Collimonas fungivorans: one gene and its partners. The protein of the gene in region 1 binds, or shares a complex with, the protein of each later gene. Links are inferred from orthologs where the notes say so. Each region holds a gene or a part of one and is shown on either strand. Other genes may lie near its edges.

Region 1 (3,303 bases):
CGCGCAGGCGCGGATGGCCGAAACGTTCCATGTACAAATCGGGACCGCCGCTCCAGCCGCTCAGGAACCAGTAGAACTTGTCGCGCGAACCGTCGAGCGTGGTCGGATGCAGGGCCCGGATCACGGAAAATTGCGGCTCCAGGTCCATCAGGTCGTAGAAGCGGTCGACCAGTTCGCGCAGCTTGCCGGCGCCGCCTATCATGTCGTAGAGGCTGGCCTGCTGTTGCGCCGGCTCACTGGCGGCATTGGTGTGTTCTGTAGTCATAAGGGGAAATGGTAGAGTAAGCCGCCATTATCCCCGAATTGACATAATCAGGTTCAGGCTTCGCGCAGGGTTTGCAGCGGCGGCTGGTTCAATACATGGCGCAGGCCGACCCAGCCGCCGGCAAACGTGCAGGCGGCGCCGATCGCCATCCCCGCTAGCCACACCAGTGGGCTGAAGGTCCAGGTAAAGCTGAAAACGTAGTGCGCCAGGGCCCAGCCGGTTGCCGCCGCACCGCTGGCCGCCAGGAAACCGGCCAGGCTGCCGATCAAGGCGAATTCTATCCATTGCGATTGCGACAACTGCTTGCGGGTGGCGCCCAGCGCGCGTAGCAGGCCGGCTTCGCGGGTACGCTCGTCCTGCGAGCCGACCAGGGCCGCATACAGCACCAGCGCGCCGGACAACAGGGTAAACAGGAAAAGGAATTCGACCGCCGCCACCACCTGGTCGATCACGCCCTGGATCTGCTTGATGACGCTGCCGATATCGACCACCGTCAGGTTGGGAAAATCACGCGTCAGCTGGTTGCCGAAATTGATTTGCGCATCCGGCAAATTGAAGGCGGTGATCCAGGTTTGCGGCATCTCGGTCATCAGTTTGGGATTAAGGATGACGAAGAAATTCACGCGCATCGAGCCCCACTCCAGCTTGCGCAGGCTGGTAACCGGCGCCGTCACCAGTTGGCCGGCGATGTCGAATTGCAGCTTGTCGCCCAGCTTCAGGTTCAGGGTCTTGGCCAGGCCTTCTTCGACCGAGGCTTCGGCCCGGCTGTCATCAAACCAGCGGCCGGCGGTCACCGTATTCTGCGCCGGCACCTGGTTCATGGTGGACAGGTTGAATTCGCGGTCGACCAGCCGCTTGGCGCGGTCGTCGGCATAGGTGTCGGCGGTGATCGGCTTGTCGTTGACCTGGGTCAGGCGGCCGCGGATCATCGGGAACAGCTGCGGCTGGGCGATGCCGGCCGCCTGCAGGCGTTGCGTGATGTCGGCGCGCTGGTCGTCCTGGATATTGATCACAAAGCGATTAGGCGCGTCGACCGGCGTAGCCTGGCGCCAGGCGCCGATCAGGTCGCCGCGGATCACCGTCAGCAGCAGCAAGGCCATCAGGCCCAGCGACAAAGCGACGATCTGGACGATGGTGGCCACCGGCCGCCGTTGCAGCGCGGTCAGCGCAAAACGCCAGCTCGGATGGCGCGACAGGCCGCGCACATGGCGCGATCCCTTCAACGCCAGCCAGCCGAGCAAGGCGAACAAGCCGAAACCGCCCAGGAACCCGAGCGCCGTCAGCAGGCCCAGTTTGATATCGCCCGCCTGCCACAGCAGCAGGCCGATAAATGTCAGCGTCCCGAGCAGGTAGGTCGCCAGCACCAGCGCTTGCGGCGCATCCTGTTCGCGCCGGATCACGCGGTTATGCGGCACGTTGCGCAGCTGCAGGACCGGCGGCAGGGCAAAACCGACCAGCAGCAGCAAGCCGGTGACCAAACCCTGCACTGCCGGCATCACGCTGGCGGGCGGCAAGTCGCTGGCGACAAACTTGCCCAGCAAATCCAGCAGCATGAAATGCGCGCCGAAACCCAATACGACGCCGATCAGGCTGCCGGCCAGTCCGACCAGCAGGAATTCCAGCAAATACAGTTGCGTTACCTGGTTCTGCGTCAAACCGAGGCAGCGCAGCATGGCGCAGGCATCCAGGTGGCGCAGCATGAAGCGGCGCGCCGCCATTGCCACCGCCACCGCGGCCAGCAAAGCCGACAACAGGCCGACCAGCGACAGGAACTGCTGGCCGCGATCGAGCGTGGCGCGCATTTCGGGACGGCCGTTTTCCAGGCCCTCGATGCGCACGCCCTTGAGGTTTTCGCGGCTGATGTCGCTTTCCACCCATTGCTGGAAATCCTGCACTTGCTGCGGTCCGCCGGCCAGCAGCAAACGATAGGTCACGCGCGAGCCGTCCTGCACCAGGTTGGTGGAAGCCAGGTCGGCCATGGACAGCATCACGCGCGGCGCGAAGTTGATGAAACCGCTGCCGCGGTCAGGCTCGATCACCAGGACTTTCGCTATCGTGAAAGTACGGTCGCCCAGCTTGAGCGGATCGCCCACGGCCAGGTTGAGCGCCGTCAGCATGTTGGCGTCCAGCCATACCGTACCTTCGGCGGGAATCTGCCGGGTAGTTACATCGGCCCCGCCCAGCTTGTCCGCGACCACCAGGCTGCCGCGCAGCGGATAACCGGCGCTGACGGCTTTCAGCGAAGCCAGCTGCGACCTGGCGCTGTCGCCTTCGCCGGCAATGGCCATGCTGGGGAATACCACCGTGTCGGCCAGGGTCAGCTGGCGCCGCTGCGCCTCGCTGCGCCAGCCGGGGCTGATGCGCTGGTCGCCGGAAATCAGCAGGTCGGCGCCCAGCAGCTGGTGCGCATCGCGGCTCAGGCCGGCGCGCATCCTGTCTACAAAAAAACCGACCGCCGACAAGGAGGCGACGGCCACGATCAGTGCTATCAGCAAGAAACGTAATTCGCCCGCGCGCCAGTCGCGGCGGGTCATGCGTAGAGACTGCAAAAAGATCATGTAGCAAGCCTTTGGAAAACCCAGCGCAGGCCACGCCACAGTTTAGGCAGCAGCCAGATCGCAAACAGGAAAAACAGGAACAGGAAGGCAAACAGCAGCCAAGGATGGAAAAAAGCCGCCCACAGGCCGCCCAGCACGGTCGCGTCTTCCGAGAACGAGGCGGTCCAGTTGCTCAGCGGTTCTGGCGTGGTGTTGATCATGGCCCGGCTGCCTGCCTTGGTGGCATGGGCACCCAGCGCAAACGTGCCGCCGATCAGCGCCGCGATCGTGGTCCATGCAGGATCCATGTGGCCCATGGCGGCCACCGCCAAGATGGCGCCGGCCGGAATCCGGATAAAGGTATGGACTGCATCCCAGACCGAATCGAGGCCGGGAATCTTGTCCACCAGGAATTCGATGGCCGCCAGCAAACCGGTGACGCCGATTACCCAGGGCGATTCCAGCACCTGCAGCGCCTGCGGCAGATCGATCCAGCCCAGG
Region 2 (3,141 bases), 520 kb from region 1 along the record:
GGCGGCATTGCGCGCGCAAGACAGCGCCAGCGGTTTCGGCGCAAGCCAGACCGTGTCGCGGGTCAAGAACCAGGGCATCAATCCTGCCGGGTTCGAGGCGGTGATGAAGGCCAATGTCAACAAGCTGCCTGCTTATGTCGGCGTGGTGTTGCCGCAGCAGGGCTACGGCCTGTACCGGATCGCCAAGGTCGGCCAGCCGGCGGCGCAGGACCAGGCGCGGCGCACTGCCGAACAGCAGCAGATCACCGGTGTCCTGGCACAGCAGGAAATGCTGGCTTATGTGGATGTGCTGAAAGAGAAAGCCAAGGTCAAGATCCTGAAGCCGGTGACGACTGCGCCGGTTGACGACGGCGGCAAGCAGAACTGATCCAGGCTAGTCGATTCAAAAAAAGCCCATCCAGCGCAAGCCGGGTGGGCTTTTTTTCTACTCCTCGCCGACTTCGCGATGATTCAGTTTCTGCAAGGGGCGGTGATTGTCGCGGAAGATCGCCTTGAATGCCGAGATTTGTTGCCGGGACATTTCAACCGGCTGTTCCAGCACGATCCAGTTGACCAGCTCGGAACAGGGCGGCGTGGTCAGGGAGCCGGAATAGACCAGGGCTTTTTTGTCGCTCGGAAGCAGCGCGGCGATGTCGACCTGCGCGTGCCGTCCGCTTGAAGTCTGCGTGGCAGGCAAGTCGGCAAAAACCGGTTGCAGTGCCGGATTTTCCTTGCCTTCCTTGATGAAAATGCCGACCACGGTGATTTTTCCGTTGCTGCCCTTGTTCACCAGATGCAGCTCCATCGGATAAGACTTGCCATCGAGGGTATGTTCGCTGGGAGTATGGAAATGAAACTGGTCGAGCTTGTATGCCTCGCCTTTGTAATTGACGGTATCGTTGGCGTCGTCAACGTTGGCTTGGATGGTATGGCCGTTGTTGAGCAGGGCCACGCTTCCCGGCTCGTAGTCGATAGTGAAGTCCTTGCTGGCGACGCGCTTGGCGCTGGTTTCGGACAGGGCGATCGGCGATTGCTGCCGGCCCGAGCGGCAAGCTGCATTTTCCGGCATGCCCTCGGCCCAATGGGTAGGGTCGGTTTTTCCCTGGTAAGACCAGTGCACGGTGGTTTCCGACGAAAATGCCGATGCTGCCGCGCTTGCCAGCAGGGCGCCGGTCAGTGCGGATTTAAGATGTCTTTTCATGGCTGCCTCTAAAGAGTAGTTGGCGCCGGCGTTCGGGCCGGATCGCGACAAGCGCATTCTAAGAAAAGACATCCCGTAAATATGTAGGAAAAATCCCGCGTGAAGCGGCGGCTTTTCCGGAAAAGCTATTTGGCCAACAGCGGTTTCAATCCCGGCCAGACATTGTTCAGCATGATCGGATGCGCCTGCGCCACTGGATGCATGCGGTCCGCCTGGAACATTTCCGGCTTGTCGGCGACGCCCTCCAGCAGGAAGGGAACCAGCGGCACCTTGGCCTGCTTGGCCAGCGTCGCATACAGGGCAAAGAATTTTTCGGTGTAATCGCGGCCATAGTTGGGCGGGATCCGCATGCCCACCAGCAGGACCTTTGCTTTCGCTTGCTGGGCGGCGCTGATCATTGCCCGCAGGTTGCTTTCGGTGGCGTTCAATTGCAGGCCGCGCAAGGCATCGTTGGCGCCCAGTTCGATGATGACGATATCCGGCCGCTGCTGCAGCAAGGCCGGCAGGCGCGTTTTGCCGCCGCTGCTGGTTTCGCCGCTGATGCTGGCGTTGACGACGTTGCCGCCAAGGTTTTCCGCCTTCAGGCGCTGCTGCAGCAAGGAAACCCAGCCGCTGCCGCGCGCCAGCCCGTATTCCGCGGAAAGGCTGTCGCCTAACACCAGTATCGATTTTGATGCAGAATAGGCATTGTTCGTCCATACTAGGCCGAGCAGGCCAAGCAGCAGGATGGCCTGCCGCAAGAGGCGGGCGATTTTACGGCGCCAGCCCTCGGTCACGTTCTGAAAACCATTCCCCAACCCGGAGTCGATAATCTGCATGCATCAGTCCTCTTCTGTTAATCCTGCAACGGCCCCGGCCATAGACGTCCAGCGCTTGACCAAGCGCGTTGCCGACGCCAGCGGCGAGCTGGTAATTCTTGATGATATCAATTTTAACGTCCAGGGCGGCACTACGCTGGCGATTGTCGGCGCTTCCGGTTCCGGCAAGTCGACCTTGCTCGGCTTGCTGGCCGGCCTCGACACGCCGTCTTCAGGCACCGTGCATATTGACGGCAGCGATATCTTTGCCCTGGATGAAGACGGCCGGGCCGGCTTGCGCAAGGAAAAGCTCGGTTTCGTATTCCAGTCTTTCCAATTGCTGAGCCATTTGAGCGCACTGGAAAACGTCATGCTGCCGCTCGAGCTGCGCGGCGACAAAGACGCGAAAGAGAAGGCGCAAGCCAAGCTGGAGCGGGTCGGCCTGGCGACGCGTTTGCAGCATTATCCGAAATACCTGTCCGGCGGCGAGCAGCAGCGGGTAGCCTTGGCGCGCGCTTTCGTGACCGAACCGCCGCTATTGTTCGCCGACGAGCCTACCGGCAGCCTCGATGCGGCTACCGGCGATGCGGTTATCCAGCTGATGTTCGACCTCAACCAGGAGCGCGGCTCGACCCTGGTGCTGGTGACACACGATACCTCGATCGCCATGCAGTGCCGCCAGACCATTACGATCGCCGCCGGCCGCCTGTTGCGCCCGGGCGATGCCACGGCTGCGGATGCACAGATATTTCAATAGTCGAGAAAAGAATCCGGAGGGTAGTGCATGTCGACATGGTTGTCAGTAACAAAAGCAGTGCTGCCGTATATCAGCGATATCATTTCCGTTGCGGCGCCGGTGTTCACCCGGCGCAAAGGCAATACGGAAGAGAGCCAGCTGCAGATCTTGCAGCAGCAGGTGAGCGAGCTGCAGGCGGCGTCGCTGCAGAATCTCGGCGACATCAAGGCGCTCGCCGAGCAGCTCAAGGCGGCGCTGCCTTTGCTCGAACAGGAGATGCGGCAGGCGGCCCAGCAAGCCGATGCAAGATTGCGGCGCGCCAGCCTGTTGTGCGGATTGGCGCTGGGTCTCGGCGCGCTGGCCCTGGTGATCGCTTTCGCGGCTTTGTTGAACAAATGAATAAGCCAGTGAAGCGGCAGCGCATAAGA
Region 3 (3,076 bases), 520 kb from region 1 along the record:
CGACAAAACTGCGCACCTTGGCCGACAGCAGGCGCCGGCTCGGATAGACCAGGCGCACCGCCACCTTGTTGATCTGGTGGTCGGGCAGCACCCGCACTACACGCCCCGCGACCATGTCGTCGCCCAGTGTATACGAGGTGCGCATGGCGATGCCCATCCCCGCCAGCAAGCATTGGCGCAGCAAATCGGTATTGTTCGACATCACTTTGCTGGTGATCGGAATGATCGAGGCGCCCTCGGCCGACTGGAAAGTCCAGTGGTGGCGCAAATGCTCCATCGAAAAATTCAGGCAGGAATGCTGGGCCAGCTCCTCGGGCGTGCGCGGCACGCCATGCTCGGCGATATAGGCCGGCGAGGCGCACAGCAAAACTTCCGCGATGCCCAGCTGGCGCGCCACCATGCTGGCGTCGAATTTCTGGTTGACTGAAAAAATGCCGAGGTCGAAACCTTCTTCAATCAGGTCGACAGTGCGGTCCGACAGGGTCACGTCCAGCCGCACATCGGGATACTGTTTCGAATATAGCGGCAGCAGGCGCGCCAGCTGGGTCTGGCCGAAACCGATCTGCGAATAGATGTGCAAGGTGCCCGCAGGTTTGGTCGACAGTACAGAAGCCGCGGCTTCCGCCTCATCGATTTCATCCAGAATCTGGCGCACCCGCTCGAGGTAGGCCTGGCCCGGCTCGGTCAACGCCATGCGGCGCGTCGAACGATGCAGCAGGCGGATCCCAAGATGGTTTTCCAGGTCGGCCACCAGCCGCGTGACCACCGCATTCGACATGTCCAGCACCTGGGCCGCGGCGACAAAACTGCCCTGCTCCACTACCTTCGCAAATACCCGCATTGACTGCAAGCGATCCATATTATTCTTTCGTCCTATCTTATGCGCTGCCGCTTCACTGGCTTATTCATTTGTTCAACAAAGCCGCGAAAGCGATCACCAGGGCCAGCGCGCCGAGACCCAGCGCCAATCCGCACAACAGGCTGGCGCGCCGCAATCTTGCATCGGCTTGCTGGGCCGCCTGCCGCATCTCCTGTTCGAGCAAAGGCAGCGCCGCCTTGAGCTGCTCGGCGAGCGCCTTGATGTCGCCGAGATTCTGCAGCGACGCCGCCTGCAGCTCGCTCACCTGCTGCTGCAAGATCTGCAGCTGGCTCTCTTCCGTATTGCCTTTGCGCCGGGTGAACACCGGCGCCGCAACGGAAATGATATCGCTGATATACGGCAGCACTGCTTTTGTTACTGACAACCATGTCGACATGCACTACCCTCCGGATTCTTTTCTCGACTATTGAAATATCTGTGCATCCGCAGCCGTGGCATCGCCCGGGCGCAACAGGCGGCCGGCGGCGATCGTAATGGTCTGGCGGCACTGCATGGCGATCGAGGTATCGTGTGTCACCAGCACCAGGGTCGAGCCGCGCTCCTGGTTGAGGTCGAACATCAGCTGGATAACCGCATCGCCGGTAGCCGCATCGAGGCTGCCGGTAGGCTCGTCGGCGAACAATAGCGGCGGTTCGGTCACGAAAGCGCGCGCCAAGGCTACCCGCTGCTGCTCGCCGCCGGACAGGTATTTCGGATAATGCTGCAAACGCGTCGCCAGGCCGACCCGCTCCAGCTTGGCTTGCGCCTTCTCTTTCGCGTCTTTGTCGCCGCGCAGCTCGAGCGGCAGCATGACGTTTTCCAGTGCGCTCAAATGGCTCAGCAATTGGAAAGACTGGAATACGAAACCGAGCTTTTCCTTGCGCAAGCCGGCCCGGCCGTCTTCATCCAGGGCAAAGATATCGCTGCCGTCAATATGCACGGTGCCTGAAGACGGCGTGTCGAGGCCGGCCAGCAAGCCGAGCAAGGTCGACTTGCCGGAACCGGAAGCGCCGACAATCGCCAGCGTAGTGCCGCCCTGGACGTTAAAATTGATATCATCAAGAATTACCAGCTCGCCGCTGGCGTCGGCAACGCGCTTGGTCAAGCGCTGGACGTCTATGGCCGGGGCCGTTGCAGGATTAACAGAAGAGGACTGATGCATGCAGATTATCGACTCCGGGTTGGGGAATGGTTTTCAGAACGTGACCGAGGGCTGGCGCCGTAAAATCGCCCGCCTCTTGCGGCAGGCCATCCTGCTGCTTGGCCTGCTCGGCCTAGTATGGACGAACAATGCCTATTCTGCATCAAAATCGATACTGGTGTTAGGCGACAGCCTTTCCGCGGAATACGGGCTGGCGCGCGGCAGCGGCTGGGTTTCCTTGCTGCAGCAGCGCCTGAAGGCGGAAAACCTTGGCGGCAACGTCGTCAACGCCAGCATCAGCGGCGAAACCAGCAGCGGCGGCAAAACGCGCCTGCCGGCCTTGCTGCAGCAGCGGCCGGATATCGTCATCATCGAACTGGGCGCCAACGATGCCTTGCGCGGCCTGCAATTGAACGCCACCGAAAGCAACCTGCGGGCAATGATCAGCGCCGCCCAGCAAGCGAAAGCAAAGGTCCTGCTGGTGGGCATGCGGATCCCGCCCAACTATGGCCGCGATTACACCGAAAAATTCTTTGCCCTGTATGCGACGCTGGCCAAGCAGGCCAAGGTGCCGCTGGTTCCCTTCCTGCTGGAGGGCGTCGCCGACAAGCCGGAAATGTTCCAGGCGGACCGCATGCATCCAGTGGCGCAGGCGCATCCGATCATGCTGAACAATGTCTGGCCGGGATTGAAACCGCTGTTGGCCAAATAGCTTTTCCGGAAAAGCCGCCGCTTCACGCGGGATTTTTCCTACATATTTACGGGATGTCTTTTCTTAGAATGCGCTTGTCGCGATCCGGCCCGAACGCCGGCGCCAACTACTCTTTAGAGGCAGCCATGAAAAGACATCTTAAATCCGCACTGACCGGCGCCCTGCTGGCAAGCGCGGCAGCATCGGCATTTTCGTCGGAAACCACCGTGCACTGGTCTTACCAGGGAAAAACCGACCCTACCCATTGGGCCGAGGGCATGCCGGAAAATGCAGCTTGCCGCTCGGGCCGGCAGCAATCGCCGATCGCCCTGTCCGAAACCAGCGCCAAGCGCGTCGCCAGCAAGGACTTCACTATCGACTACGA

Evidence for each region.
Region 2: the proteins of CFter6_RS16770 (region 1) and CFter6_RS14365 are in contact, whole or in part, in a cryo-EM structure (PDB 9GE8), measured with the Escherichia coli proteins. The link is inferred for Collimonas fungivorans from one-to-one orthologs.
Region 3: the proteins of CFter6_RS16770 (region 1) and CFter6_RS14360 are in contact, whole or in part, in a cryo-EM structure (PDB 9GE8), measured with the Escherichia coli proteins. The link is inferred for Collimonas fungivorans from one-to-one orthologs.

What each region holds. Positions count from the first base shown.
Region 1 is NZ_CP013232.1:3,892,217-3,895,519, forward strand. What follows is about bases 70-3,220. They hold CFter6_RS16770 (ABC transporter permease), read right to left. Parts: upstream 2,821-3,220; coding sequence 319-2,820; downstream 70-318. Other genes in these bases: CFter6_RS16765 (group II truncated hemoglobin), read right to left, coding at 70-202; CFter6_RS16775 (DUF4126 domain-containing protein), read right to left, coding at 2,820-3,220. Also shown: more of CFter6_RS16765, read right to left, coding at 1-69; more of CFter6_RS16775, read right to left, coding at 3,221-3,303.
Region 2 is NZ_CP013232.1:3,369,560-3,372,700, reverse strand. What follows is about bases 153-3,141. They hold CFter6_RS14365 (arylesterase), read right to left. Parts: upstream 1,999-3,141; coding sequence 1,306-1,998; downstream 153-1,305. Other genes in these bases: CFter6_RS14355 (hypothetical protein), read left to right, coding at 2,762-3,112; CFter6_RS14360 (ABC transporter ATP-binding protein), read left to right, coding at 1,997-2,734; CFter6_RS14370 (carbonic anhydrase), read right to left, coding at 425-1,180; CFter6_RS14375 (SurA N-terminal domain-containing protein), read left to right, coding at 153-367. In the rest of the region: more of CFter6_RS14375, read left to right, coding at 1-152. UniProt on the Escherichia coli protein: TesA is a multifunctional esterase that can act as a thioesterase, lysophospholipase and protease.
Region 3 is NZ_CP013232.1:3,368,684-3,371,759, forward strand. What follows is about bases 153-3,076. They hold CFter6_RS14360 (ABC transporter ATP-binding protein), read right to left. Parts: upstream 2,022-3,076; coding sequence 1,284-2,021; downstream 153-1,283. Other genes in these bases: CFter6_RS14350 (LysR family transcriptional regulator), read right to left, coding at 153-859; CFter6_RS14355 (hypothetical protein), read right to left, coding at 906-1,256; CFter6_RS14365 (arylesterase), read left to right, coding at 2,020-2,712; CFter6_RS14370 (carbonic anhydrase), read left to right, coding at 2,838-3,076. Outside these bases: more of CFter6_RS14350, read right to left, coding at 1-152.